DNA from 4 places in the Massilia sp. NP310 genome. Region 1 is predicted to be linked to each of the others. Evidence: predicted binding sites of a transcription regulator. Region 1 holds the regulator's gene; each other region holds the start of a gene.

Region 1 (5,788 bases):
GGGTGTGGACGCAATCAAGGCATGCAGGGCCGGCAGCTCGGCGCCCGGCACGAAGACATCGGCCAGGCCGATATGGAGCGCGTCGGCGGCGCCGATCGTCAGCCCGGTCAGGCCCAGGTAGTTGCCGAGCTGTCCCGGCGCATGCGACAGGAAGTGGCTGCCGCCGACGTCCGGAAACAGGCCGATGTTCACCTCGGGCATGGCCATCTTCGTGCGCTCGGTCACGATGCGCAGGCCGCAGTCCGGGCCGCCCTGGGCGATGCCCATGCCGCCGCCCATCACGACGCCATCCATGATGGCGATGTAGGGCTTCGGGTAGAAATGGATCAGGTGGTTCAGCGCGTATTCTTCGGTGAAGAAATCCTCGAGCAGCGCGCTGCCGCCCATCGGCGTCGCATGGCCGACCTCATGGAAGAAGCGGATGTCGCCGCCCGCGCACAAGGCCTTCTCGCTGCTGCTGGTCAGTACGACCGCGTCGACCTGCCCGTCATGGCGCCAGGCGCGCAGCACAGTGGTGAGCGCGCGCACCATCTCGAGCGACAGCGAATTGAGCGCCTTCGGGCGGTCCAGGGTGATGATGCCGGTGCGGTTGGCGACGCGGGTCAGGACGTGGTCGGTCATGGCGTAATCCGTAATGGAGAGACATGCATTTTACCGAACACACGATACGCGTCATATCGGGGAGCTGGATGCAAAAAGGGCGTCCCCTCAGACGCCCTTAGCTAGTGTGAGCCCTGCGCCTGATCAGGCGACAGCAGCGTCTTCGCCGCCGTTTTCCGGCAGGCGTTTGATCGAGGTACGGCTATGGTCCTTCAGCATTTGCTTGTGTTTCAGGATCTGTCTGTCCAGCTTATCCATCAGCGTGTCGATCGCGGCGTACAGGTCTTGCGCGACGCTTGCCACGTGCAGGGTCTTGCCCGACACCTGGACGTTGATCTCTGCTTTCTGCCTTTTTTCTTTTTCAGTGAGGTTGTCGACGGCCAGGAAGACGTGGGTGTCGATCACCTGGTCGAAATGGCGAATGATGCGCTCGAGCTTATTCTGAACGTATTCACGGATGGCGGGGGTTACTTCGAGATGATGGCCACTGATTGTGAGGTTCATACACACTCCTTTGAAAAGGTTGCACCGTGTGGACCACACCAACGCGACAAGGCACGACGGGTGTGGACGGCGCAGTTACAAGGACTTGCGGAGGCTTACAGGGGGTATCTTGAGGGCTTCACGGTATTTTGCAACCGTCCGGCGCGCGATGACCATGCCTTGTTCCCCGAGCATCTCCGCGATCTTGCTGTCGGACAATGGGTTCCTAGGGTCTTCTGCTCCTGTCAATTGTGCGATGAGCGCACGGATTGCCGTCGAGGATGCTTCGCCTCCCGCCTCGGTGGCAACGTGGCTGCCGAAGAAATACTTCAACTCAAACATGCCGTGCGGGGTCAGCATGTATTTCTGCGTTGTGACACGAGAAATTGTGCTCTCGTGTAGGCCTAGTGTATCAGCTATCTCACGTAAAACAAGGGGCCGCATGGCAACCGCGCCATGGGAGAAAAAGTTGCGCTGGCGCTCGACGATCGCCTCCGCCACGCGCAGGATGGTGTCGAATCGCTGGCGCATATTCTTGATGAGCCACTTCGCTTCCTGCAACTGCGCGCCCATCTGCGCTTCGCTCTTGCCCTGCTTGAGGAGGCTCGCGTACAGGCTGTTCACGCGCAGGCGCGGCATCACGTCCGGGTTCAGGGTGACCGCCCAGCCGCTCTTGGAACGGCGCACGATCACGTCCGGCACCACGTAGTCCGACACGTTCGAAGCGAACGCCGCGCCCGGATGCGGATTGCATTGGCGCACCACGGCCTGCACCTCGCGCAAGTCTTCGTCGTCGCAGTCGAGCGCTTTTTTCAGCTTGCTGTACTCGCGCTGGGCGAACCAGCTCAGGTAACCCTCGACGATGGTCAGCGCCATGCGCCGCGTCACCAGCGGCACGCCCGGCATGCGCCGGATCTGCAGCGCCAGGCACTCGGCCGCGCTGCGCGCGCCGACGCCCACCGGATCCATGCTCTGCACCAGCGCCAGCGCGCAGCGTAATTCGTCGATCTCGATCTCGAGTTCTTGGGGCAGCCTGGCGTGAATCTCGTCGAGCGGCTCTTCCAGGTAGCCGTTGTCGTCCAGCGCATCGATCACCAGCTCGGCCAGCGCACGGTCGCGCGCCGACAGGATGGCTTCGCGCACCTGTTCCATCAGGTGTTCGCGCAGCGTGATGGCGCAGGCTTCCAGTTGCGGGCGGCCGTCCTCGTCCTCGCCGCCGCCGGACGATGGCGCGCCGCTGTCGCTCCAGTCGGCATCGACGCGATCGTTGTCGGCGCCGCCCTCGAAACCCTCGCCCTCCTGCGCAGGCGCACCCTCACCCTCGGCCTGCTGGCCGGGCGCCGGCGGCGCTTCGCCGTTGGCGGGCGCATTGTTGATGGCGCCATCGGCCAGCAGGCGCACCGATCGGTCGAGCGGATCGTCGAGCCGCTCGAGCAAGGGGTTATCGCCCAGTATCTGCTCGATCTCCTGGTGCAGCTCGAGCGTCGACAGTTACAGCAACCGGATCGACTGCTGCAGTTGCGGCGTAAGCGCGAGGTGCTGCGAAGTGCGAAGTTGCAGGGACTGTTTCATCTAGGCGTCGCTCACATGCGGAAGTGTTCACCCAGGTACACGCGGCGCACCGACTCGTCGGCGATGATGTCGTCAGGACGGCCGGAGGCAAGCACCGCGCCCTGGTTGATGATGTAGGCGCGGTCGCAGATGCCGAGCGTCTCGCGCACGTTGTGGTCGGTGATCAAAACACCGATCCGGCGCTCCTTCAGGAAGCGCACGATGCGCTGGATCTCGATCACGGCGATCGGGTCGACGCCGGCGAACGGTTCGTCGAGCAGCACGAAGCGCGGATTGGTCGCCAGCGCGCGCGCGATTTCCACGCGGCGACGCTCGCCGCCCGACAGCGACAGCGCCGGATTCTCGCGCAGCTTCTCGATCTGCAGGTCGGCCAGCAGGGTGTCGAGGCGCTCGTTGATCTGGTCTTTCGACAGCGGCTTGCCGTTGTCCTTCTGCAGCTCGAGCACGGCGCGGATGTTCTCTTCCACCGTCAGCTTGCGGAACACCGAAGCCTCTTGCGGCAGGTAGGACAGGCCCAATACGGCGCGGCGGTGGATCGGCAGGCTGGTGATGTCGGTGCCGTTGATGTCGATCGAGCCGGCGTCCGACGGCACCAGGCCGACGATCATGTAGAACGACGTGGTCTTGCCGGCTCCGTTCGGGCCCAGCAAGCCGACCACTTCGCCGCATTCCACCTGCAGCGACACGTCGCGCACCACCAGGCGCTTGCCATAGCTTTTCTGCAGGCCCTTGACGACCAGGGTGCTGCGATCGCCCAGCTCCATCGGAATCGCCGTCATTGGGCGCCTCCGGCGGGTGCGCGCTTGGGCGCCAGGATCAGGGTGCCGCGGCCGCCGCCGGCGACGCTCTTGCCGCTTTCGTCGTTGCGCACCGTGGCCACTTCCTTGCGGTTGTCGTAGGAAATGAAGGGGCCGGTGATCTGGTTGGTCATGCGCGCGCCTTCGAGTTCGCGCACGACGGCGTTGGAATACAGGCGCACCAGTTCCGACCGCTCGTCGTACTCGATGCGCTCGGCCTGGCCGTCGACCCACAGGTCGGGACCGCCGTCACGCTTCTGGCGGAAAGTGGCGACCTTGCCGCCGGCAGCGGTGAGGGTCACGCTCATATAGCCTTCCGGGCTTTCCTTGACCAGGGCGCGGTCGGACTTGAGCACCAGGGTGCCGCGGGTCAGCACCACGTTGCCGGTCAGGATGCGGGTGCCGGTCACCTCGTCGATGTCGAGCGAATCGAAGTTGATGACCGCTTCCTTGAGCGAATCGGCGCGTTCGGCGGCCGCGGTCAGCGACAGCAGGGAAAGGAAGGCGGCGACAAGTAGTTTTTTCATGGTTGGTGGATACGGGTCTCTGGTTGGCACGCGGCGTTTCTGGAGGATCAGCGCTGGCGTGGCGGATAGACGATCTGGCCGCGGCTGGACAGGTGCAGCTGCATGGTCGCATTGTTGGCGACCATGCCGGTGCCCTTGACGCTGGACGCGCCGAGCTGCATGTCGATCGGCAGATCGGTCTTCAGTATTTCTTCGTCCGGCAGCACGGTGAGCGCCTGGGTGCGCACGTGCAGCGATTCACTCTGCGCGGTCTTGGGGCGCTGCAGGTCGACGTCGCCGATCAGCTCGACCCGGTGCTCCTGGTGATGGATCTGCGCGTTCTTCGCGACCACCGTCATCGGCGGGCGGCCCGGCTCGACGCCGCGCAGCACCGGCGCCTCGACGTGCGACACGTCGCCGCGCGGAATATGCTCCAGGCGCTTGCCCGACACCAGGTAGCTCGGCTGGCCGTTCTCGGTCATGCGCACGAAGGAGAAGTTCTCGACGATGTAGTCCGGTTCGTCCGGCGGTCCGCCCAGCTGGGCGTCGATGTCGGACCCCTGCATCAGTTGCAGCAGCCAGAAGCTGCCGAAGGCGAAGAAGGTGCCGATGACGATCATCGCCAGGAGATTCCAGCGGTGGGCGGTGCGCTTGTTGACGACGACGGTAGCCATTTTTAAAGCCTCAGGCGAAGTACGGCGCGAGCGCCTGGTCGTAGGTGCCCTGGGCGCGCATCACGAGGTCGCACACCTCGCGCACCGCGCCGCGCCCGCCGGCGTTTTTCGTTACGTAGTGCGCGCGGTGCTGCACCTCCGGGTGGCCGGACGGCACCGCGACGGCGAAGCCGACGCGCGCGAACAGCGGCAGGTCGATCACGTCGTCGCCGATGTAGCCGCACTGCTCCGCCGTGAAGCCGGTGGCTTCCAACAGCTTGGCGAAACCGATGCGCTTGTCGTGGATGCCCTGGTGGACGTGCGAGATGCCGAGATCGGCCGCGCGCTTGACGACGATCGGCGACAGGCGCGCGCTGATGATCGCGGTCTGGACGCCGGTCTTGTTCAGCAGCTGGATGCCCAGGCCGTCGAGCACATTGAAGGTCTTGGTGACTTCGCCTTCCGGGCCGTAGGTCAGGCTGCCGTCGGTCAGCACGCCGTCGACGTCGAAGATCATGACCTTGACGCGCGCCGCGCGCTCCATATGGGCCAATGGGGTAATGGCCGGGATAAATGTGTCGCTCATCAGATCACCTTGGCGCGGGTCAGGTCGTGGATGTGCAGCGCGCCGACCAGGCGGTCGTCCTCGTCGACCACCAGCATCTGGTTGATGCGGAATTCCTCCATCACGGCGACAGCGTCGACCGCCAGTTGCTCGGGGCGCACGCGGCGCGGGTTGGCGTGCATCACGTCGCGGATCTGGACGTTCGAGAAGTCGTGCATGCGCTCGATCACGCGGCGCAAGTCGCCGTCGGTGAACACGCCGACCGGACGGCCTTCGGCGTCGACGATGGCGGTCATGCCGAGGCCCTTGCGGGTCACTTCGAGCAGCGCTTCGACCAGCGAGGTTTCGGGGCCCACGCTCGGCACCGCGTCGCCGCTGCGCATCACGTCGCGCACATGGGTCAGCAGGCGGCGGCCCAGCGCGCCGCCCGGATGCGACAGCGCGAAGTCTTGTTCACGAAAACCCCGCGCATCTAACAGCGCCACGGCCAGCGCATCGCCCATGGCGAGCGTGACGGTGGTGCTGGTGGTCGGCGCCAGGTTGAGCGGGCAGGCTTCCTTGTCCACCGCGATGTTCAGGTGCACGTCGGCCAGCTTGGCCAGGCGCGAGGCT
Region 2 (5,788 bases), 1.4 Mb from region 1:
CCACGTTGGCGTGCAGGCCGTTGAGCGCCTGGACGAAGGCGTAGCGGTATTTTTCTCCCTCGACCAGGAAGCGCGCGTGGCTGTCGAGGTTGGTGCCGGCCAGTGCGGTCGACATGCGCCGCAGCGCGATCACGGGGCTGAACAGGCTGGCCGAATGCACGATCGCGTTCTCTTCGCGTTGGCGCGCGAAGTCGGCGCGCATGAATTCGTCGAACAGTTCGCTCGTCAGGCGTTCGCCTTCGGCCATCAACAGGCCGCCGTAGTTCACCGGCAGGTCTTCGACCCGCTGCACGCCGTATTTCTCGAGGGTGCGCGCGCGGAAGGCGTTGAAATAGGGGTCGTCGGGATTGTGGCTGTCGCCGATCGCGGCCAGCCGCTCGTGGATCGCGACTTCGGTTTCGATGCGGCTCGGCCGGCCGACGTCGCCGGCGGCGAAGTCGGGCATCACGCGCGGCAGCAGGATTGCGGTGACGATCCAGCCGGCCACCAGGGCCAGCAGCGCGTCGCGCGCGCGCGGCAGCGTCGCCGACACCAGCACCGCCGCCACCACCCACAGCAGCAGGTAGAGCGCATACCCGAGCAGCATCGTCAGCGCCTGCGGCGCCGCCGCCGGATGCAGCAGCGCGATCGCGGCAAGCGCGATGAAGGCGGGAGCACCGAGCAGCAGCGCCACGCCGGCATGCGCGGCCAGCTTGCCGAGCAATAGGGTCGCGCCGGGGATGCCCTGCACGATCTGCAGGCGCAGCTGGCCGCGCTCGCGCTCGCGCGCCACGCTGCCGAAGGCCAGGAACACGATCAGCAAGGGCGTCAGCACCTGCAGCACGAAGGCCGGGGTGAGCTGGCCGAAGCGCAGCAGCACCGAGGACTGGCCCGCATCGCTGAAGTTGGCGCTGTTCTGGCGGTGGCCTTCGAGGAACAGCGTGTTGCCGGTGAACGGATCGACGCCGAAGTCGAAGAAGGCGAGGGGACTCAGCGGACGGAACACGTAGTGCCCGTAGTGCACCACGCGGTGGGGATGACGATCCGGCTGGTTGTGCCACTGTGCGTCGGCCGTGCCTTGAAAGCGCGCGCGCTCGGCGTCGACGGCTTGCACGCGTTCGTGGCTGACCAGGATCGCGGCCAGGGTCAGCGCCAGCATCAGGATGCCGGCGGCCACCGCCACCCGGTTGCGCAGCATGGCGCGCCATTCGCTGCGGGCGATGGCGGGCAGCGCTTGCCTGATGGTGGCGCTCATGCCGGTTCCTTTGCCTGCGTCGTTCCGGCATAGCGCCGGTACAGGTCGCGCACGTCATAGCGTTCGTCCCCGCCGGCCGCGACTTCATGGCTGATGTGGCCGCGCTCCAGGAAGCCGATGCGGTCGGCCACCTCGGCCGCCCCCAGCAGGTCGTGGGTGACCATGAAGATCGCGCTGCCGCGCCCGCGCAGGCCCTGCAGCAGGGCGTTGAACTCGCTGGTGGCCTGCGGATCGAGGCCGGTGGTGGGCTCGTCCAGCAGCAGCACCGGCACCTGGCGCGCCACGGCCAGCGCGATCGCGACCTTCTGGCGCATGCCTTTCGAATAGCCGCCAAGGCGGCGTTTCCAGGCCGAGGCGTCCAGGCGCACGGCGTCCAGGGCCGCGTCGATGCCGGCCTTGCTCCAGCTGCTGCCCGCCAGGCGCAGGAAGTATTCGATGTTCTCGCGGGCGTCCAGATGCTCGTACAAGGCCACGTTCTCGGGCACATAGGCCAGTTGGCCGCGCGCGGCCAGCGGGTCGGCGGCGACGTCGATGCCGCACACGCGTACGCTGCCGGAGCGGGGCGCCGTGAAGCCGAGGAAGGTGTTCATGGTGGTCGACTTGCCGGCGCCGTTGCCGCCCAGGAGGGCATAGATCTCGCCGCGCGCAACGCGCAGGGACAGGTCGCGCAGCACGGGCGCGGACTGGTAGGCGACGGTCACGCCGTTCGCCTCCAGGGCAGGGGTATTCATGGTCATCGTGGTCCTTTGTGGTGAAGCGGGAGCGACAGGCCACACGCGCGTCGCGGCGTGAAAGCCGGCGGCGGCGCGCGCGGGATGCACGCAGTGCGCGAAAGCGCATGCGCGCCCGCAAGCCGGCGCGGGCCGGCCTGCACGGGTTCTGGAGGCGGATCAGTGGCGCGGAGGCGCCTGGCGGGAAGGAATCAGGTAGCGGCGCAGGACGACCGGCGCGGGGCGCGGCAGGCGTGCGAGGACGTAGGCGATGACGAGGAAGATCGCCAGCAGTTGTGGCGATGCCGCGGGAAGGTCGGCTGTGGAATGGGAAGCGAGCTGGCAGCTGACGCAGTCGGACAGCTGTTCGGACAGGTCATGGTCGTGGAACGAGGCGCCCACGAGTTGCAGGGCAAGGATCAGCGCGCACAGGCAGGCCAGCACCCGGCGCAGGGGTGCGCTCATCTGCTGAAAGCTGGCGGCCTGGAACTGCATGCGATCCCGATTGACGTTGATGCGGGGCAGTATAGCCCAGCGGACATCGAGCCGACAACCGGGTCGCACCAATCGAGGCTTACTCGAAAGCGATCAGCAGCGCGGTCAGGCCGATGCAGGCGGCGGCGATGACGCCGATGCGGGTGCGCAGGCGGCGGCCGTTGGAGACGATGTCCTTGGCGATGCCGCGTTTCGGCGCCTGTGGGTTGCTGCGGTCGACCGCGGTCGCGGCATGGATGGAAGAATGGTGGCGTTCGGTATGTTCGGTGTTCATGGTTGACTCCAGCGCCGTCTCGAATGAAGACTGGCAAGTAGATGATGAATGGCCGGCGTGAGCCGGGCGTAATACGAAGATGGTGTGCCGTTCAGGCGCGCGGGGCGCGCTGGGCAGGAAGAAGGGCTGTCTGGCAACTGTGGCAACTGGGCCGCACCGCCACGTCGTTGGGATAACGCGGGCTGGGGTAGGGCGGACAGTGAATGCGTGACATGCGGATGCCAGTACAAAGCGTCGAATTCGGGACCCGGGACGGGAGCAAGACCTTCAAGTCGGGCTGCGTTCGGGACGTTATTTATTTTACATGCATGCCACGTATAGACAAGGGCCGCACGATTGACAACTGGTGTTTTCTTATAGAAACAGTCCATCCTAGCATGCCGTGCCAGCGAGTTGAAGGGTGTATTTGCAGCTTCGCTGAGCGGACGCAACAGCTCGTCCAAAATGATGCGATGCGCAATCGCAGTGCGCCATTCTCGCCATCGTACGGTGCGCTGGCGGTGCAGTTTTGGGCGCGTCCCTCTGCGCGCTTCCTGGCATGAAGATTGCGTAATCAGCATCAGCGCAACGGAGCGCTGCGTGTGCCGCCAACGAAGGCAGCACCCACAAGACAATGACGTCTACCGGAACATGAATGCGTTCATGTCGGTACGCGTCTTTTTTTTTGCCTGACCACATTGGGATTGCGATGAAAAATCAGAAGCTTGAAGCGAAGAGCGTAGCGACGACGGGCGTCGGCGAAGTCGATGTCACGCGCAGGAAAGTCATTCATGGCGCAGGTCTGGTAGCGGGAGGAAGCTTGATGGGGCTGGCAACGGGCGGCGTGTGGGCGGCGGGGTCGGACAAGCCGGAAAAGACCGAGATCAGGATCGGCTTCATTCCACTGACCGATTGCGCGTCGGTGGTCATGGCGTCAGTGCTGGGCTTCGACAAGAAGTACGGCGTCAAATTCGTGCTGAGCAAGGAAGCGTCGTGGGCCGGCGTGCGCGACAAGCTGGCCAACGGCGACCTGGACGCGGCCCACGTGCTGTACGGCTTGCTGTATGGCGTCCAGATGGGCATCGGAGGGCAGCGCAAGGACATGGCGGTGCTGATGGGCCTGAACAACAACGGCCAGGCGATCACGCTCTCCAAGCAGCTGGCTAACAAGGGCGCGGTCGACGGCCAGTCGCTGGCCAGGCTAATGCGCGCCGAAAAACGCGACTTCACCTTCGCCCAGACCTTCCCGACCGGCACCCATGCGATGTGGCTGTATTACTGGCTGGCGGCCAACGGCGTCAACCCGATGAAGGAAGCCAAGGTGATCACGGTGCCGCCGCCGCAGATGGTGGCCAATATGCGGGTCGGGAACATGGACGGCTTCTGCGTGGGCGAACCCTGGGGGCACCGCGCCATCATGGACGGCATCGGCATCACCGCCATCACGACCCAGGACATCTGGCGCGACCACCCGGAAAAGGTGCTGGGCTCGACGCTGGAGTTCGCGAAGAAGCACCCGAATACCTGCCGCGCCATGATGGCCGCGATCATCGAGGCCAGCCGCTGGATCGACGCCTCGATGGCCAACAAGAACAAGATGGCCGAGGTCATCGCCGCCAAATCGTACGTCAACACCAGCAAGGACGCGATCGACCAGCGCATCCTGGGCCGCTACCAGAACGGCCTGGGCAAGACCTGGGACGACCAGAACTACATGAAGTTCTACAACGACGGCGCGGTCAACTTCCCGTATCTGTCGGACGGCATGTGGTTCATGACCCAGCATCGCCGCTGGGGCCTGCTCAAGCAGGACCCCGACTACCTGGCCGTGGCCAGCGCGGTCAACCAGATCGCGCTGTACAAGGACGCGGCGACCCTTGCCAAGGCGCCGGTGCCATCCAGCCCGATGCGCAGCTCGAAGCTGATGGACGGCAGCGTCTGGGACGGCAAGGACCCGAAAGCCTATGCCGCTTCGTTCAAGGTCAGGGTCTGATTTTCATCTTGTTTGAATGGGGGAATGCCATGAACGCTATCCTGAAATCCGAACACCATGCATCGACCGGTGGCGGCGCGACTGTCGTGACGCTGCCGCTTGCGGCGGATGTGCCTCTCGCCGCGTCTCCGGTCCGCAAGCCGGCGCCCGTTGTGCGCGGCGCGCAGCCGTTCGCCCGAGCGGTGAAGGCGGTCCTGCCGCCGCTGGTAGGCATCGCCTTCGTGGTGCTGGTGTGGCAGCTGATCGCCACCCGCAACGAGACCTTCCCGTCGCCGCTGGCGACCTTGCAGGAGGCGCTGAAGCTGTTCGCCGATCCGTTCTACCACAACAGCCCGAACGACCAGGGCATTGGCTGGAATGTGCTGGCCTCGCTCAAGCGGGTCGCGGTGGGTTTTGGACTGGCGGCGCTGGTGGGCATTCCGCTGGGTTTCATCATAGGGCGGGTGCGTTTTGTGAGCGGCATGTTCGGCCCGATCATCAGCCTGCTGAAACCCGTCTCGCCGCTGGCCTGGCTGCCGATCGGCCTGCTGGTGTTCAAGTCGGCCGACCCGGCGGCGATCTGGTCGATCTTCATCTGCTCGATCTGGCCGATGATCATCAACACGGCGGTCGGCGTGCAGCGCGTGCCGCAGGACTACATGAACGTGGCGCGCGTGCTGAACCTGTCGGAGTGGAAGATCCTGACCAAGATCCTGCTGCCGTCGGCGCTGCCCTACATCCTGACCGGCGTGCGCCTCGCCATCGGCACCGCATGGCTGGTGATCGTGGCGGCCGAGATGCTGACCGGCGGCGTGGGCATCGGCTTCTGGGTGTGGGACGAGTGGAACAACCTGAACGTGGCGAACATCATCATCGCGATCGTCGTCATCGGCGTGGTGGGGCTGCTGCTCGAGCAGGCGCTGGTGGCGCTGGCGCGGGCGCTGACGCACGAACAAGTGGCTAACTGATTAAGGAGCGCGATCATGGAAGACCTTCAAACCAGGTTCATCGACATCACCGGCGTGGAGATGGCGTTTCATACGAAGAAGGGCGTGTTCCAGGCGTTGCAGGGGATTGACCTGGCGGTGCGCAAGGGGGAGTTCATCACGCTGATCGGGCACTCG
Region 3 (5,788 bases), 1.1 Mb from region 1:
GCCGTGTGCCGCGACAACCCCCGGTGTCAGAATAGTTGTCGCGTCACGTGATTGAGTAAAGCCATACCGGGGACGGGCAAGAGAGAACGTGTGAAGCAGTATCCAGCAGAACGAAAAGAGGCGTTGTTACGGCAGATGATGCCGCCCCAGAACCGCGTGGTGTCGGAACTGGCCCGTGAGAGTGGGATCACCGAACAGACGCTTTATACTTGGCGCCGTCAACTTCGTAATCAAGGAATGCCGGTGCCAGGTAGTGGGAAAAATGCTGAGGAATGGACCTCAGAGGACAAGTTCGCTGTCGTGCTGGAAACGGCTGCGTTGAACGAGAGCGAACTGTCGGAATATTGCCGTCGGAAGGGGCTGTTTGCGGAGCAGATCGCCACCTGGCGAGCCGCATGTATGGCCGCCAACGTGAGCGTGGTGCAGCAAACCCGGGCGCAGCAGGTCCAGTCGAAGGAAGACAAGAAGCGGATCCGGCAGTTGGAGAAGGACTTGCAACGCAAGGAGAAGGCGCTGGCTGAAGCAGCAGCGTTGCTGATCCTGCGAAAAAAAGCCCAGGCGATCTGGGGGGACAAAGAGGAAGACTGATCAGCGCCCCAGATCGCCTGTCATGTGTTGCGTTGATCCGTGAAGCCGAAGCTGCAGGCAGCCGGCTGTCACCGGCTTGTCGTGAACTCGGCATCACCCTGCGCACGTTTCAGCGCTGGGTGCGGGGCGGAGATGATGCTGTAGCCGTCGACAGCCGCCCAACTAGCGTCAGGCCTGAGCCGGCCAACAAGCTCACCGAAGACGAGCGTACCGAGATTCTGGCTGTCGCCAACAGCGAGGAATTTGCCAGTCTGCCGCCGAGTCAGATCGTGCCGACGCTGGCCGATCGAGGCATCTATGTGGCTTCGGAGTCGAGCTTCTACCGTGTCTTGAAGTCGGCCTCGCAGCAGCACCATCGTGGCAAGGCCAAAAAGCCGAGTGAGCGCGTGGTCACGAGCCATTGCGCCATAGCGCCGAACCAGGTGTGGAGTTGGGACATTACGTGGCTGCCGGCTGCGATCAAAGGCAAGTACCACTACTGGTACATGGTGCTCGACATCTACAGCCGCAAGATTGTCGGTCACGAAGTCCACGAGGCGGAGTCGGCAGAATCGGCGGCGCGGCTGATGCGCAGGGCCAGCCTGGCTGAGGGATTGGCCGGCCGACCGCTGGTACTGCACTCGGATAATGGCAGCGCCATGAAGGGCTCGACCATGCTGGCCACATTGGAGCAACTCGGCGTTGCACCGTCGTTCAGCAGGCCGCGTGTGAGCAACGACAACGCCTACGCAGAGTCGTTATTCAGGACCTGCAAATATCGACCGAACTACCCGCGCCAGCCGTTTGCGACGCTGGAAGACGCGCGGGCATGGACGCAGAAATTTGTGCGATGGTACAACCAGGAGCATAAGCACAGCGGCCTGAAATTCGTGACGCCGGCACAACGTCATGGCGGCCAGGCTGAAGCGATTCTGGAGTATCGCGAACAGGTATATCGAGAAGCGAAGAACCGTAATCCGCAGCGCTGGTCGCGGGATGTCAGGAACTGGAATCTGGATAGTCAGGTCTGGCTGAATCCGGAACGGATTCGACCAGAGGAACTACGGCAGGTCGCGTGAGGTGACGCGACAACTACGTTGACAAACACCGACAATGCGCTGCGCACGCTGGATGCCACCGCCTCGGTCCACAAGCTCAATATCGCCCCCGGCGCGGGCAGCCTGGTCAGCCAGTACGGCGAACTGCTGGAAGCGCTGAATACGGCCATGCTCGACACCCACACCAAACGCGATTTCAGCGACGTGTTCGCCAAATACATCCACAACTGACGCAGCGGTCGCCGCCAACAAAAAACCACCATGCCGGCGTGCGCCGGGATGGTGGTTTTTTCATGCGGCGCTGCCGCCTCGCCTGCAATCAGGCAGGCTTGCCGGCGCGGCGGCGGCGCACGGCGCCCATCAGGCCCAGGCCTGCGAGGATGGTCGCCAGGCTTGCCGGTTCCGGCACTTCGACCGCAAATGGCGTGTAGTCGTAGGTCACATTCACATTGCCAGACGCGAAGGTCTGGAAAATGGCTGCCAGGTTACCCGCGCCGTTCGCACCCGATGCGCCGGTCGCTTTCAGCGACAGATTGATCTGCCCCCCGCCCAGCGCCGAGAACAGGGCGAAATCGCTGGAACTGGTGCTCAGGAAGAAGTCATGCGCGTTGGCCGTGACCAGGCCGGTGCTGCCGCCGGAAGTGCCTGCAAAATCGATGTCGCCGTCGCCTGCGCTGAACTCGAAGACATGGTTGAATACCGGATTGCTCAGCACCAGCAGGCTGCCGTCCGGACGCGACAGCTTCAGGATCGACGCCAGGCTCGGGTTGACCGTGGTCGCTTCCTCATCGTCGCTCTCGGCCCTGCCAGTGCCCTGGATCAGGCCGCTCAAATCGAACCTGATCGAATTGAGGGTGCCCAGGCCGGTATCGAACTTGCCAAAGCTGAGGGTATTGGTCCAGTTGGTCTTTTTGAGCGCAGCGGCATCACTGAAGCTGATCGTGGCAGCCTGGACGCTGGCGACAGGGATCAGGGCGGCTGCGAGCGCCAGTGCGGCGAAAGTCTTTTTCAAGTTGATCGCACTAGTTGGATGGACGTCGGGACCATACGGCGACGTTGCAACCAATAAGCATAATTTATGCCACTAAGAAATACTTGATTAAAAACAGAGACTTGAACTTTCCCGGAGCGTCAATACGCCCCGCGCTGTAAAGATTTCCAACAAGAAAACTGCTCAAACGGCGGTGAACCCGCCATCGACCACCATCTCATGGCCATTCACATACGACGCCATGTCCGAGCACAGCCACAGGGCGGCCTGCGCCACCTCGCTCGCCTCGGCGAAACGCCCCATCGGATGCGCCGCCTTGAGCTTCTTCTCGATCGCCGGATCGCGCTCGAAGGCGCGCGCCAGCATCGGCGTCTTGACCGCGGCCGGGCACAGCACATTGACGCGGATACCCTCGCGCGCATATTCGGCGGCGGCGCTCCTGGTCAGGCCGACCACCGCGTGCTTGCTGGCGCCATAGATCGCATGGTTCGGGCTGCCGACCAGGCCGGCGATGCCGGCCATGTTGACGATCGCGCCGTGTCCCTGCTTGAGCATCTGGCGCAACTGGTATTTCATGCACAGCCAGACGCCCTTGACGTTGACGTTCATGATGCGGTCGAACTGCTCGTCGTCGGCGTCGGCCAGCGGCTGGCGCTCTTCCTCGACCGCGGCATTGTTGATCGCGAAGTCGAGACGGCCGTAGTAATTGATGGTCTTGTCGACCAGGGCTTCGACGTCGCCGGCACGGGTGACGTTGCTTTGCACGAACAGCGCCTTGCCGCCGTTTTCGACGATCATCGCCGCGGTGGCGTGTCCACCGTCGATCGAGACGTCGGCCACCACGACACAGGCGCCGGCGCGGCCGAACGCCAGGGCGATGGCGCGACCGATGCCACTGGCGGCCCCGGTGACCAAAACGACCTTGCCGGTGAACGAGAAACCGCTCGCCGGCTGCTGCTTGCTGATGGCCTTCATGATGCTCCCTGGATGAAACTTTTGCTTCTGAAAAGAAACATTTTAACGCATGGCTTCGTGCATTGTCACAATCCAGAGAGTTTTTGTCAGGAAACTGTTGTAGTTACGGCATAGTGACTGACGGTGTCGCCGCGCCGCCTGCCTTGGCCTGGTCGCCCGCCATGAATACCGATAGCTTACCCGGATCAATCGCCTTGCGGAATGCTGCATTCAGCTGAGGCAGGGTCACCGCCTGCATCTTGCGTTCGAGCTCGGCCGATGCCTCGAAGGTCTTGCCGCGATACAGGAACGAGGTCCAGCCGGATGCCAGCGCCCCATCGTTGGAGCGCGATTGCAGGCGCTGCTGCATCAGGCCCGACTTGGCGCCGGCCAGCTCCTCGGCAGTGAAGCCATCCTTGAGCGCCCGCGCCAGTTCCGCGCGCACGGCGGCGTCGAGCCTGGCCAGGTTCTGCGGCGCCGCGATCGCATTGATCGTGAAGCTGCCGGCGCGGTCCAGGGTGCCCGGCGACACGTCCGAGCCGCCGCCATACGACAGGCCATCGCGCTGGCGGATGCGGTCCATCAGGCGCGACTTGAGGCCGCCGTCGCCGAAGATGTAGTTGGCCAAGGTCAAGGCCGGATAGTCCGCATCGTCGATGTTCAGGTCCAGGTTCAGGCGCGCGATATAGAAACCGTTTTCCTTGTCCGGGGTATTCAGGGTGCGCGCCACCGGGGCCACCTCGGCATGCGCGACCAGCACCGGCGCGTGCGGTTGGGGTGCGCGCCAGGCGCCGAACAGGGTATTGACCAGCGGTGTGATCTCCTTCGGATCGAAGTCGCCCACGATGGCCATCTCGGCCGGATTGGCGCCATAGAACTGCGCGTGGAAGGCCTTGACGTCCTCGCGCCGCGCCGCCCTGGCGTCGTCGAGCTGTTCTTCCAGGCTCGGCGAGTAACGGATGTCGCCGCGCGGATAGCGGTTGAAATGCTGGCTGAGCGCGCGCACGGCGGCGCTTTGCGGCTCGTTGCGGCCCGCTTCGATGCCAACCACGAGTTGCTGGCGCAATTGCTCGAACTCGGATTCAGGGAAAGCCGGCTCCTTGAGCACGTGGGCCATGAGCTTGAGCGCTTCAGGCAGGTGTTCGCGCGTGGTCTGGAAATGGGTCGGACCGCCGGCGATCTTGAGCTTGTCGAAGGCGTCGGCCAGTTCGGCGCGCGTGTAGCGGGTGGTGCCGCGCGTCAGCATCAGGTTCGTCAGGGCCTGGGTCGTGCCCTGGCCGAACAGGCTTTTCTCGTCGCCGAAGTGCTGGCGCAGGTCGACCGTCACGGTTTCGCCGCGGTTCTTTTTCGGCAGCAGGGCCAGCTTGACGCCGCCGGCGGTCGTCAAGGTGGTGCGCTTCATGATGTTGTGCTGGCTCGGATCGAAATTCTCCGCCACCAGGGTCGAGACGGCCGGCTTGAAGTCCTTCATGGCATCAAGCACCGTGGGCGCCGGCGGCAGTTCGGCGCGCTTCGCCGCTTCTTCGGGGATGAACGTGCCGACCGTGCGGTTGCTGCGCAGGTAATAGCGCCCGGCGCTGGCGGCGACCTGTTCGGCCGTCATCTTCTGCACGCGCTCGCGGCCCACGAAATACATGCGCCAGTCGCCCAGGGCGATCGGTTCGGACAGGGCCACGCCCACCGCCTGCGGATTGTTCAGGCTGCGTTCGATCGTGTTCAGCCAGGAGCGGCGCACCCGTTCCAGTTCCTCGGTGGTGGGCGGCTTGCTGGCGAGTTCCTCGACCGCCTGGACCAGCGCCTCGCGCACCGGCTCGATCGGCTCGCCCAGCTTGACCACGGCGCCGAAGAATTGCAGGCCCGGCGCGTAGCCGGTCTGGCCGAAGCTGAACACCTGGCTGGCCTTGCCGGTCTCGACCAGCAGCTTGTGCAGGCGCCCGTTCGGCGCGTCGCCCATGATCTCGGAGGCGAAGCCGAGCGCCTCGGCTTCGGGATGCAGGTCGGACGGGATCTTGTAGCCGACGGCCACGAACTGCATATCGCCCTGGCGCCGCACGGCGAAGCTGCGCTCGCCGTCCTGGGTCGGCTCCACCGTCCAGAAGGCCGGCAGGCTGCGCTTCGGTTTCGGGATCGCGCCGAACAGGCGGTTGATCTTCGCTAAAGTTGCGTGCTGGTCGAACTGGCCGGCCACCAGCAGCACCGCATTGTCGGGCTGGTAATA
Region 4 (5,788 bases), 210 kb from region 1:
CCGCAGCTTCATCCCGAGCCTGGCGGCGGTGGCCTCGACCGCGCCGGCCAGCGCCAGGTAATCCTCGAGGCGCTGCTGCGGCGGCATGAAGACGTGCAGGCGTCCGGCGCGCACTTCGACGCACAGCGCGGTGTGGATCACCTCGCGTGCGTCCGGCGCGAAGGGAGAGGCAGGCTGGACGGCCGCGCGGTCCGGCGCCGGCTGCGCGGCGTGGTGCGCGGCCACCAGGGCGCTGCGCGGGGCGAACGGGTCGACCTCGAAACCGGGATCGCGTTCGCGCGGCGGCACCCATGGCAGCGTGGCCAGCGGCAGGCGCAGGCCGATCGGCGAGTCGCCCTCGAGCAGGTACAGGTGTTCGCGCCGCAGCGGCCAGGCCGAGGTGCGCCAGCCGGCGCCGGGCGCGGCCTGCAGCGGCAGCACGTAGCCGGCCACCTGGCCCAGGCCGCGTTCGAGCAGGCGCGCCAGCCGGCGCCGTTCCTCCGGCGCGTCCAGGTCTGCCCGCAGGGGATCGAGGTTGGGCGGCAGCGCCTGCTCGCGTTGGGCCTGCAGCAGCACGTCTTCATAGGCGGGGATGGCGCTGCCGGCGGGCAGGCCGAGCGCATCGACCAGCGCGGCGGTGAAGCGGCGGGCGTCCCCGGCGTCATAGCCGTCGTCGACGTGTTCTTCCGAGAACAGGCCGGGGTCGCGCCACAGCGGCTCGCCGTCGACGCGCCAGAAGATGTTCAGCGCCCAGCGCGGCAGCGGTTCGCCCGGATACCATTTGCCCTGGCCGTAGTGCAGCAGGCCGCCGGGCGCGAAATGATTCTTGAGCCGCTGCGCCAGCGTGCCGGCCAGCGCGCGTTTGCGCTCGCCATGGGCCTGGGTATTCCACTCCGGCGCGTCCATGTCGTCGATCGAGACGAAGGTGGGCTCGCCGCCCTGGGTCAGGCGCACGTCCTGGGCCAGCAGGTCGGCGTCGACCTGCCGGCCCAGGCGGTCGATGGCCTCCCAGTCGGCGTCCGAATACGGCTTGGTTACGCGCGGGTCTTCGTGGATGCGGGTGATCGTCATCTCGTGGATGAAGGTGACCTCGGCCTTGTCGCTGAACCCCGTCACCGGCGCCGCCGACGAGGGCAGCGCCGTGCAGGCGAGCGGAATATGGCCTTCGCCGGCCAGCATGCCCGAGGTCGGGTCGAGCCCGATCCAGCCGGCGCCGGGGATGTACACCTCGGTCCAGGCGTGCAGGTCGGTGAAGTCTTCGAGCGCGCCGCTCGGACCGTCGAGCGCCTCCTGGTCGGCGCGCAGCTGGATCAGGTAGCCGGAAACGAAACGCGCCGCCAGCCCCATCGTGCGCAGGATCTGCACCAGCAGCCAGCCGCTGTCGCGGCAGGAGCCGGAACGCTTCTCGAGCGTGTGTTCCGGCGTCTGCACGCCCGGTTCCATGCGCAGCAGATAGGCGATGTCGCGCTGCAGGCGCTGGTTGATCGCCACCAGGAAGTCGGTGGTGTTCATCGGCTGCGCCAGCAGCTCGCGCCGCGCCGCGTCTACCCATGCCAGCAGCAGCGGGCCGGCCGGCTCGGGCTGCGCGTAGGCGCTCAGTTCCCCCTGCAACTGCTCGGGATACACAAAGGGAAAATGCTCCGCATATTGTTCGATGAAGAAATCGAAGGGATTGATGACGGTCATGTCGGCGACCAGGTCGACCGTGAACTCGAGCGTATCCGTTTTTTCCGGGAACACGAAACGGCCGATGTAATTCCCGTAGGGGTCTTGCTGCCAGTTGATGAAATGCTCCTGCGGCAGCACCGACAGCGAATACGACAGGATCGGCGTGCGCGCATGCGGCGCCGGACGCAGGCGCACCTCATGCGGCGAGAGGGCGACTTGCCGGTCGTAGCGGTAACTGGTCTTGTGGTGCAGCGCGATACGGATAGCCATGCGGGAGTGCCTTTATAGGGGTGGTCACGAACGATACCAGCACATCGATATATACCTGTTTCAACTGTGCACAAGCATGATTCATACCCGCAATATAATTCGATCGTGCGGCGTCGCCGAGCTGGCACGTTTCTTGATTGCACCTATGCCACTGGAGGATCCGATGCCGAACTTTTACGATGAAATGTATTCCTCTGCGGCAATTGCAAGGCCTCACTACGACGCGTTTGCGCGGTGGCTTGCCTTGCAGTCGCCGCAACTGATCGCGCAAAAACGTGCCGAAGCCGAACTGACCTTCCAGCGGGTGGGGATTACCTTCGCCGTCTACGGCGACAACGCCGGCAAGGAGCGCTTGATCCCGTTCGACATCATTCCGCGCGTGATCGACGCCGCCGAATGGGCCCGGCTGCAGGCCGGCCTGGTGCAGCGGGTGACCGCGCTGAACCGTTTCCTGCACGACGTCTACCACGACCAGGATATCCTGAAGGCGGGCGTCATCCCGCCCGAACAGATCCTGAACAATGCGCAGTACCGGCCCGCGATGCAGGGCGTCAAGGTGCCTTCAAACATCTATGCCCATATCGCCGGCGTCGACATCGTGCGCGCGGGCGAGGGCGAGTTCTACGTCCTGGAAGACAATCTGCGGGTGCCTTCCGGCGTGTCCTACATGCTGGAAAACCGCAAGATGATGATGCGGCTGTTTCCCGCCCTGTTCGCGAGCAACCGCGTGGCGCCGGTCGAGCACTATCCCGACCTGCTGCTCGACAACCTGCGCACCGTGGCGCCGGACGGACCGCTTGACCCGACCGTGGTCGTCCTCACGCCGGGCATGCACAACTCGGCCTATTTCGAACACGCCTTCCTGGCCCAGCAGATGGGTGTGGCGCTGGTGCAGGGGCAAGACCTGTATGTCAGCGACGACACCGTCTACATGCGCACCACGCGCGGGCCGAAGCAGGTCGACGTCATCTATCGCCGGATCGACGACGACTATCTCGATCCACGCGCCTTCCGCCCCGAGTCCACGCTGGGCGTGCCGGGCCTGCTCGACGCGGTGCGCGCCGGGCGGGTCGGCCTGGCCAACGCCATCGGCACCGGGGTGGCCGACGACAAGTCGATCTATCCCTACGTGCCGGACATGATCGAATTCTACCTGGGCGAAAAGCCGATCCTGAACAACGTGCCGACCTACCAGTGCCGGAAAAAGGAAGACCTGGCCTACACCCTGTCGCGGCTGCCCGAGCTGGTGGTGAAGGAAGTGCACGGCGCCGGCGGCTACGGCATGCTGGTCGGGCCGGCCTCGACCCACGCCGAGATCGAGGCCTTCCGCGAGCGCTTGATCGCCAACCCGGACGGCTATATCGCCCAGCCCACGCTGGCCCTGTCGGCCTGCCCGACCTATGTCGAATCGGGCATCGCGCCGCGCCATATCGACCTGCGTCCCTTCGTCCTGTCGGGCAAGACCGTGTCGATGGTGCCGGGCGGCCTGACCCGGGTGGCGCTGCAGGAAGGTTCGCTGGTGGTCAATTCGTCGCAGGGCGGCGGCACCAAGGATACCTGGATACTGGAGAACTAAGATGTTGAGCCGCACCGCAGACCACTTGTTCTGGATGGCCCGCTACACCGAGCGCGCCGAAAACACGGCCCGCATGCTCGATGTCCGGGTCCAGTATTCGCTGATGCCGCAGTCGGCGCAGGCCGAGCAGCAGGGCTGGCGCAGCATGCTGGGCGTGTCCGAGCTGGAAGCGCAGTTCGAGGCCAAGTACCCGGCGCTCACGCAGAAGGACGTGATCGACTTCATGGTGCGCGATCCGGACAACCTGTCCTCGATCACCAGCTGCCTGCGCGCATCGCGCGAGAATGCGCGCGCCGTGCGCGGCGCCCTGACCACCGAAGTATGGGAAACCGAGAACACGACCTGGCTGATGCTGCAGAAGCATCTCAAGAACCGCACCTTCGAGCACGATCCCGGCCAGTTCCTGGAATGGGTCAAGTACCGCTCGCACCTGTCGCGCGGCGTCACGCTGGGCACCATGCTGCAGGACGAGGCGTTCAACTTCATCCGCCTCGGCACCTTCCTGGAACGGGCCGACAATACGGCGCGCATCCTCGACGTCAAGTTCAGGTTCGGAGCGCATGATGCGGTCCAGGCCGGGACGCAGGCGGAGTTCTACCAGCTTGCGGCGCTGTTGCGCTCGGTGTCCGCCTTCGAAACCTACCGCAAGGTCTACCGCGACGCCATCACGTCGACACGGGTGGCCGAACTATTGATACTGCAAGAGAAAATGCCGCGCTCGCTGGCGGCGTGCATGGCCGCCGTGGTGGCCAACCTGAAGGACGTGCGCAATGCGCAGTCGCACGATACCGAGCGCCTGGCCGTGGAACTGTACGCCATGCTGCAATCGTCCCCGATCAGCGCCATCCTCGAAGAAGGCCTGCACGCCTTCCTGACCCGCTTCCTGGCGTCGGTCGACGCGCTGGGCAACGGCATCAGCCGCGACTTCCTGATCCCGATCGAGCCGGCCTTGCCCGACGAAGGACAGACCCAGTCGCAGACGCAGACCCTGGGCGGAATGACGCAAACCCAGACCCAGACCGCGTAAGCCGGGCGCACCGGCATGGCGCGCGCCGCACCGTTTCGGGGGAAAGCGGCGGCGCGGGCATCATGACGGTGCGTCGGCTCAGGCGCCCGGCTTGGCTGGCGCCGTCGCCTGCTTGATCTGGGCGCGCACGACCCGGTGCACGAAGTGCAGCTTTTCCAGTACCGGCGGGCTGAGCGTGAACGGATAGGAGTCCGGCATCCCGATGCTGCGATTCAGGCTGTTGAGCACGTACGTCAGCGCGAACCAGTCGCTCAGGGTATCGTCGAACGCGTCGGTCCTGGTCGGCAGGGTGATGCCGTCGAGCGCGGGCTCGTCGGCCTTGCGCGGCTTGAGCTGCAGGCCGCAGGAGTGCGCCGTCTCCAGCGTATCGATCATGTGGAGGTAGTGGGCCCAGGTCTCGGCCCAGTCTTCCCACGGGTGCGAGCTGGCGTAGCTGCTCACGAAACGCTCCGCCCAGTCTTCCGGCGGCCCATTTTCGTAGTGGCGCTTCAGGCTTTCGCCATAATCCTGGCGCTCGTCGCCGAACAGGGCGCGATACTCGTCGATCCACGGACTGCCGGCCACCAGGCGGTCGAAATAGTAATGGCCGCTTTCATGACGAAAATGGCCCAGCAGCGTGCGATAGCGCTCGTGCATCTGCTCGCGCGTGCGTTCGCGCTCGGCCGGATCGGCCTCGGCAATGTTCAGGGTGATCACGCCGTTGGCATGGCCGGTCATCACGCACTGGTCGGTCACGCCGTCTTCCAGGAACTGGAAAGCCAGGCCGGTTTCCGGCTCGGCTTCCTTCGAGGCCGGGGTGAGGTTGAGCGTCGCCAGTGAAAACAGCAGGCGGCGCTTGGCCGCTTCGAGACGCGCCCACAGGATGTGGTTTTTTTCGGACGTCAGCGCTGGGATGACGACGGTCAGCTGACAGGAGGCGCATAAATCGTGCGGGTCATCCGCAGGCAGCATCCAGTTGCAGACATTATGCTGAACATAATTGCTGCATTGCTTGTAGACCTTGCCCGCGTCGGTGTGGTTCAGGCTGCGCCACAGGCCGTCCTCGGTCTGCTCGAAGCTGTTGACGCTGCGCGTGGCCGGCTGGTAGCCGAGCGTGCTGTCGCAGTTGAAGCAGAGGGTATTTTCAAAAAATATCTGTTGTGAGCACTTGTCGCAGTGAAAGGTTTTCATGGCAGAAAGAAGAGTGGGACAACGGTCGGTATTCGGTATTAATAATCTAACAGCAAAACCGATCTAGGCAGGCACGTGTCAGACAACGCCGCATGAGG

What was found. The regulator sigma-54, encoded in region 1, starts transcription at its own class of promoters, with help from an activator protein. The targets are predictions, from matches to a motif close to TGGCANGNAANCTGCTTT.
Positions count from the first base shown of each region.
Region 2: KY496_RS00425 (CmpA/NrtA family ABC transporter substrate-binding protein) is a predicted target of sigma-54. The motif match lies at 3,248-3,265, and genes of this name have one in related genera.
Region 3: KY496_RS25585 (choice-of-anchor E domain-containing protein) is a predicted target of sigma-54. The motif match lies at 2,692-2,709, and genes of this name have one in related genera.
Region 4: KY496_RS21755 (circularly permuted type 2 ATP-grasp protein) is a predicted target of sigma-54. The motif match lies at 2,040-2,057, and genes of this name have one in related genera.

Region 1 covers NZ_CP080379.1:4,731,329-4,737,116, reverse strand. The annotation lists gene KY496_RS20855 (enoyl-CoA hydratase/isomerase family protein) at 1-621, opposite strand, end outside; gene hpf (ribosome hibernation-promoting factor, HPF/YfiA family) at 745-1,104, opposite strand; gene KY496_RS20845 (RNA polymerase factor sigma-54) at 1,180-2,520, opposite strand; gene KY496_RS27475 (hypothetical protein) at 2,575-2,655, opposite strand; gene lptB (LPS export ABC transporter ATP-binding protein) at 2,667-3,419, opposite strand; gene lptA (lipopolysaccharide transport periplasmic protein LptA) at 3,431-3,979, opposite strand; gene lptC (LPS export ABC transporter periplasmic protein LptC) at 4,027-4,632, opposite strand; gene KY496_RS20825 (HAD family hydrolase) at 4,643-5,197, opposite strand; gene KY496_RS20820 (SIS domain-containing protein) at 5,197-5,788, opposite strand, start outside.
Region 2 covers NZ_CP080379.1:87,899-93,686, forward strand. The annotation lists gene KY496_RS00405 (DUF3526 domain-containing protein) at 1-1,234, opposite strand, end outside; gene KY496_RS00410 (ABC transporter ATP-binding protein) at 1,231-1,965, opposite strand; gene KY496_RS00415 (hypothetical protein) at 2,125-2,439, opposite strand; gene KY496_RS00420 (hypothetical protein) at 2,519-2,713, opposite strand; gene KY496_RS00425 (CmpA/NrtA family ABC transporter substrate-binding protein) at 3,516-4,685, shown strand; gene ntrB (nitrate ABC transporter permease) at 4,715-5,632, shown strand; gene KY496_RS00435 (ABC transporter ATP-binding protein) at 5,648-5,788, shown strand, end outside.
Region 3 covers NZ_CP080379.1:5,787,639-5,793,426, reverse strand. The annotation lists gene KY496_RS25600 (PH domain-containing protein) at 1-51, shown strand, start outside; one part of gene KY496_RS25595 (IS3 family transposase) at 91-553, shown strand; one part of gene KY496_RS25595 (IS3 family transposase) at 553-1,646, shown strand; gene KY496_RS25590 (YvbH-like oligomerization domain-containing protein) at 1,665-1,856, shown strand; gene KY496_RS25585 (choice-of-anchor E domain-containing protein) at 1,945-2,637, opposite strand; gene KY496_RS25580 (SDR family oxidoreductase) at 2,800-3,591, opposite strand; gene KY496_RS25575 (pitrilysin family protein) at 3,695-5,788, opposite strand, start outside.
Region 4 covers NZ_CP080379.1:4,937,373-4,943,160, forward strand. The annotation lists gene KY496_RS21750 (DUF2126 domain-containing protein) at 1-1,917, opposite strand, end outside; gene KY496_RS21755 (circularly permuted type 2 ATP-grasp protein) at 2,081-3,493, shown strand; gene KY496_RS21760 (alpha-E domain-containing protein) at 3,495-4,520, shown strand; gene KY496_RS21765 (putative zinc-binding metallopeptidase) at 4,599-5,690, opposite strand.